DNA from 2 places in the Paenibacillus sp. GCM10028914 genome. Region 1 is predicted to be linked to the other one. Evidence: predicted binding sites of a transcription regulator. Region 1 holds the regulator's gene; the other holds the start of a gene.
What was found. Region 1 encodes CtsR, which represses protease genes until heat stress. Its sites were predicted from a motif close to ATGGTCAATAAAGGTCAAACA; they were not measured.
Positions count from the first base shown of each region.

Region 2: the regulator CtsR is predicted to act here: its motif matches at 1,918-1,938, upstream of clpP (ATP-dependent Clp endopeptidase proteolytic subunit ClpP).

Region 1 covers NZ_JBHTFO010000005.1:62,944-66,104, forward strand. The annotation lists gene mcsB (protein-arginine kinase McsB) at 1-342, opposite strand, end outside; gene mcsA (protein-arginine kinase activator protein McsA) at 415-933, opposite strand; gene ACFQV5_RS04510 (CtsR family transcriptional regulator) at 958-1,419, opposite strand; gene ACFQV5_RS04515 (lysophospholipid acyltransferase family protein) at 1,781-2,494, shown strand; gene ACFQV5_RS04520 (hypothetical protein) at 2,568-3,161, opposite strand, start outside.
Region 2 covers NZ_JBHTFO010000009.1:227,266-230,426, forward strand. The annotation lists gene gap (type I glyceraldehyde-3-phosphate dehydrogenase) at 1-279, opposite strand, end outside; gene ACFQV5_RS09640 (sugar-binding transcriptional regulator) at 382-1,428, opposite strand; tRNA gene ACFQV5_RS09645 (tRNA-Arg) at 1,775-1,849, shown strand; gene clpP (ATP-dependent Clp endopeptidase proteolytic subunit ClpP) at 2,019-2,615, shown strand; gene ACFQV5_RS09655 (hypothetical protein) at 2,673-3,161, shown strand, end outside.

The DNA.
Region 1 (3,161 bases):
TTCATCCTCATTAAGCATCACCGCACCGTTTCTCGATTCATTCACCAGACTCGGGCTGATCAAATGTTTCTCCACCAGTACTCTTTTATCCAATTCTTCAATGTCATCTAATCGAATGGTATGAAAAGGACCGAGTGGTTTTAAAGATTCCTGATCCTTTAAAACACCTGTCAGGCGCTCAAGCACTTCTCCCGACTGCTCATTTGTAGCAAGCATTGGAAAAGGAAGATGCTGCAAGTTGCGCGCCACCCGAACCCGGGTACTGATGACTATATCAGAATCCTGACCGTTCCCTCGCATCCAATCGCTTAACGCCTGCTCGGTGAACCGCAGATTCGACATCACGCATTCCTCCTACTTTCAGCATTTTACAAAATTCGATTCCAGTGCAACTCTATTCGTCAGCTCCCCAGATTAAGACATGCTCTTCTCAAGTTCTCGAATCTGGTCTCGTATTTCAGCTGCAACTTCAAACTCCTCTTGAAGAATTCGTTGCTGCAGTTCTTTCTTGAGCTCATCAATTTTGCGTTTCACTTGGATCTTACCACCGCTTCGCTTTGGAATTTTACCAACGTGAGTGGTGTTTCCATGAACCCTTTTGAAGAGTGGGTCCAGTCGTTCGGAGAAATATTTATAGCAAGAGCTGCATCCAAACCGGCCAAGTTTGCTGAACTGTGAATAGGTCATCCCGCATTCCTCACAGCGAGGAGCTTGTGGGTTCCTTGAACCCTGAGACTGTCCTTTGCCTGTTGGATCGAGATCAAGCAGACCTGACAAAAGGCTGTGAATAGAAAAACCATTCGACGTTCCGGGGATCAATTCCCCTTTCTCACGGGCACAAGATTCACAGAAGTGAAATTCCGTCTTCTCACCATTCACTATCTTGGTGAAGTGGAGCGTAGCCGGCCGTTTACCACATTCTTGACACACCATGATCATGACCCTCCTTTAACACACTCATTTACCCAACAAAGAAATAAGCATCGCCTTCATAATTCTCGCACGAAGTTCATCTCGATAAGGAAGTTTAACATTTAAGCATTCCCTTGAGATAGCTGCCCGCATCAGGCAGGCTTCACGCTTCGTCAAAAACCGCGATTCCTCGAGCTGGTAAATCAGGCCCTCCGCTACCGTCTGTTCAATTAGGTTACCTATCGAATGATGCAGATGATGGTGAAGTGCTGTATGCTTAGGGAGCTCAATACGCTGTATACGTATATAACCTCCGCCCCCACGCTTACTCTCCACCAGATAACCCTTCTCCAAAGTAAAACGGGTACTGATAACATAATTGATCTGAGAGGGAACACATGAGAATTTCTCTGCCAGATCATTACGCTGGATTTCAACGGTTGCTTCCTTGCTTTCATCCAACATGCTCTTCAAATATTGTTCGATAATATCAGAGATATTACGCATATTCATTCATCCTCCACTGCTTGAAACGTAAAGCCGTATTGATCTTACACGTCCGCACAGAGCCTTACCAATACGTTAGTTTTAACCATCTTGAGCCTTAATTGAATCGTCACTTGCTGACTTTGACTTTCTTTGACTTTAACTTTATTATAGCACATTTTTTTATTTTGCCAAGGGGGGCTACTTTTAAGTCTAACCGTTAAAAAATAAAATTATTCGCCGAATAAGCTTTATATAAGAAACACCAAAATTTAATTGGATAACATCTGATTAAATGCGGCATTAAGGAATTGGATTTATTAATTCGTAAAAGCTATACTGACTATAATAGATTGTCGATTAGTGACGAAAGGAAGACAGCATGAAGATTTTTCGTACAATAATTTGGTTTTTTTACTTTTGGCTCTATTTGCTTATGATGATTCCTGGATTAAGAAAAGCGAATAGACTGCAAAAACAAGGGCTTATTGAAGAGCATGATGCCTACATTTCCAAGCATGTAGGAAGATGGGCACGATCTTTATTAAAAGCTGCAGGAGCCAAAGTTACCGTACATGGGATGGAGAATATACCGCAGAATGCAGCTGTATTCGTATCCAATCATCAAGGAAATTTTGACGTTCCAATCATGTTGGGACATATCGGTAAACCAAAAGCCTTGATGGCTAAAGTCGAGTTATCCAAGCTCCCAATTATTCGAAAGTGGATGAAACATTTACAATGTATCTTCGTTGACCGAAACAACGTTAGACAAGCCATAAACAGTCTCAATGAGGCTGCTAAATTAATAAATAATAATTATTCTGTCATTGTCTTCCCAGAAGGCACTAGAAGCAAAGGTGAACAACTCGGAGAATTCAAGCCGGGCGCATTTCGTATCGCCGCTAAGACTGGGGCACCCATTGTTCCGATTCGAATCCAGGGCTCTTACAAATTGATGGAGGAGAACGGATTTTGGATAAGTCCTGCGGAAGTAACGGTTACTATTCTTCCTCCGATTTCAACTGCTGGGCTAAGTAAAACAGAAATTGCCGCTTTGCCAGAACAAGTGAAAGATCTAATTGCCAATGTATGATATAAAGAGTTGTCCATCTTATATAAAAAGACCCCGCCGTTCCTTGGCGGGGTCTTTTGCATTTATTCCATTACTACACTTCTACCTTGCGGTCGATTAGTTTAACCATAACGTATATCAGTACTCCAGCTAGAAGCACTTCAAATATGATGGGACCTACTGGGACTGAAAGGGCTTCCTGATTAAACGGCGCAGCCGAGCCCCCCTCTTCAATTCTGAGAGAGAAAGTCGCACCTACCCACTTATAATCCGCTACTGCAAGAACTTTATGCTCCACCCATTGGATCACATAAAGGATGAAAAAGAAAATCAGAATCCCGAACCACAAGCCCCACTGTTTGCGTATAACCCGGGCAGCTGTAATGGAGAAAAAGATAATGAGCATGATGAATGTATACTGCCAAATGCTAACGAATGCGCTTAGAATATAATCGGAGACAGTTATTTTAGTCAGATCCAATACTGGCCTAATCTCCAACATCCTCCAAAAGATCCATAAGTGCAGAATAACCAGTATTAGAATAACCAGTGTGCTAATCCATGCCTGTATTAAAGACGATACAATCGTCCATATCGTTCGAACAGCTAGGAGACGGCGGTTATATAACTTAATATTCTGATCAAACGTCCTACATACGATCACCATGAGGATGGCACTCACGGCTCC
Region 2 (3,161 bases), on a different contig from region 1:
AACAACGATTTCAACGCCGTATTCTCCCCAAGGCAAAGCTTCTGGGTTGCGCTCTGCAAATACTTTAACTTCGCGGCCGTTAACGATCAATGCGCCTTCTTTAGCTTCTACTGTAGCATTCAATCTGCCGTGAGTTGTGTCATATTTCAAAAGGTGTGCCAGCGTTTTAACGTCTGTCAAATCGTTGATTGCAACGATTTCTACATCCTTGTTGTCGAGCGCTGCGCGGAACACGTTACGTCCAATACGTCCAAATCCGTTAATACCTACTTTAACCATGAGTAATTCCCTCCATATAGTGAAAGTTTTTTTATTTATTCAAGACAGACCGTGAGGTCCATCATGACAACAAAGTTAGTAAAGATGCTTTTTAGTCATTTCTTAATGCTCCGCCGTTAGATCCAAGCCCTTTGCAATTTCCAGAGCTGCGGCCTCATCCGTAACGAGAATATCCTCGTGTCCGAATTTAAGTACGGCGTGTATCGCTTTGGCCTTACTTCGTCCACCGGCAATTCCGATAATCGTCTCTGTTCGCATAATATCCTCAAGCCTAAGCCCAAGGGTAAGCATACGATGAACGACTGTTCCCTTTTCACTGAAATAGTAGCCAAAGGATTCGGCAATCGCTCCCTCCGCGATCAGATCCTTAATAGAAATCTCATCAAGCTTGCGGCGGTGGGCCATCTCCATAGCATCCCCAATACCGTGGACAATAACGCAGGATCTGCGTATAACATTCACAATTTCCTGAATGTGATGATCTTGAACCAGTGATTGGTAAGCATCATCACTCAGCAGGTCTGGCACGTGCAGCAACCGATATTCGGCTCCCACCTTCTTCGCCATCTTGGATGCAATGGTATTCGCTTGAATCTCCATACTCTCACCCAAACCGCCCCTTGCAGGTACAAACCATGAACCTGTTAAAGGACCATCTGACGGCGGTGTCATCTGCTCAGCTACTTGAGCGAGCGTTGAGCCACCTGTTACCGCGATGATGTCTCCGCTGTGAACAAAGCTAAGAAGTGTTCTTGCACCAGCTTTGCCAAGTTCGCGTTTCACATCGGCTGAAGATTCACTGTCACCAGGGACGACAACAACTTTGCGAAGGCCGTAAGCCTCTCGAATCTTCTCTTCCAAATCGGCTAATCCGAACAGGTCATTCATGACAGGTTCTAGTTGATCAAGCAAATTCTGTCCAGTACTACTGATCCTCATCCCAAGCGTCTCAATCTCGATGAGCCCCTGTGCTTTAAGCAGGTCCGTTTCGGCCCTCAGCACACGTTCAGTCATTGACAGTGATGCCGCGAGCGTCCTGCGCCCAACCATTCCGGATAACATGATCTGATGAAGGATCGTATACCTTCGCTTGAGAATGTCCATGAGATCGGGCAGAAGCTGCTCTTGTAATTCTAATAAGTTACGCATGCTTTCCACTCCTGCAACTTCGTCTTGGACCTCTTACCGATGGTCGCAAAATGTCCCAGTCAAGCGTTTTGAGTCCCACCCTTATTCTAACCAATATTTATAGAGGTTGCAAGTGTTCCGAATGTATATTTCTCAACCCATGTCATTCTTATTCATCGGTAACGAAGCTTTCTATAAGTGGATATAAAACTGTCAAACATTCAGGTAGCATTACCTAATAAAGTGTGAAAAATTTTATATCCTCTAGAAATCACAGCTCTCTTATGGCTAAGGGTCGATTAGAAACTTTTTCTTGTTCCTTGTCTTTTAGAAAAAGATGCGGTATAATCATCTTCGTTGCTATTTTGCGCCCGTGGTCCAATGGATATGACGTAGGCCTCCGGAGCCTGAGATCGAGGTTCGATTCCTCGCGGGCGCGCCATTTTTTATCAGAACTTCTATATATTGTTTACCCACAAGTGCCCATGACGGCTCTTTTTTTTACCTAATAGTTTGACTATCTTTGACTTTATGGTTGAAATTGTTTATGATGTGGGTAATACGGTAACAGTATTTTAATGAGGAATGCATTTAAGAGGAGGTTTTTCTATATGAGTTTTATACCTATGGTCGTAGAACAGAGCAACCGTGGTGAGCGTGCGTACGACATCTATTCCAGATTGTTGAAAGATCGCATCATCTTCCTCGGCTCCGACGTAAATGACGTGGTTGCCAATGCCATCATTGCACAAATGCTGTTCTTGGCAGCTGAAGATCCTGAGAAGGATATTCATCTTTACATCAATAGCCCTGGCGGATCCATAACTGCTGGTATGGCGATTTTTGATACAATGCAGTTTATTAAACCTGATGTATCCACCATCTGTGTCGGCATGGCCGCTTCCATGGGAGCTTTCCTGCTGAACGCTGGTGCTAAAGGCAAGCGATTCGCGCTGCCTAATAGTGAAGTTATGATTCACCAACCACTTGGCGGAGCTCAAGGTCAAGCGACAGACATCGAAATCCGTGCCCGCCGCATCCTGAAGATGCGCGACAAGCTGAATCATATTCTTGCAGAGCGCACAGGCCAACCACTGGAGCGTATTGAGAAAGACACCGATCGTGACTACTTCATGACCGCTGCTGAGGCAAAAGAATATGGTCTTATTGACCAAGTGCTGGAGAAAACTCCACCACAAGGGATCTAAGATAGCGTCTATAACATCAAAAGGCTAATATCCGGTAGACACGGATATTAGCCTTTTTTGTTTAGAAAGATTAGACATCATGCTACATCAGTGGATATAATTGGTATAATATACCGTCTGATCGGAGTGATGAGTAAGATGGGTACCCGAATATCCTTAATACTACTTCTGTTTCTCTGCTCGATCCCGTTTGCCTTTATCAATATGGTCCCTGCATTTAAAGGGAATATGCCAGATCCCCTTCATATCACGACCTCTGTAATTGCCGTTATACTACTATTCCTCCTTGGCTTGCTGCTGGGGTTAAAAGGTGAGTCTTATTTCGTTCGCTGGTACTCCCTCTACTGGTTATTCGGCCTTCTGTTTTTCGGACTCGGTTATGCTACAAAATCCTTTATAATTCTTCTCCCCTTCGCCTTTATCTATTCCTTTCCTCTCTACGGACTTAGGTACTTTCTGAATATCCCTTCGGATCTATTTCTTGTACTCTTCTGCATCTTGATTGCCGTCGCAGCTGGATTGCTCGGATATTCCATTGGCCGTTAC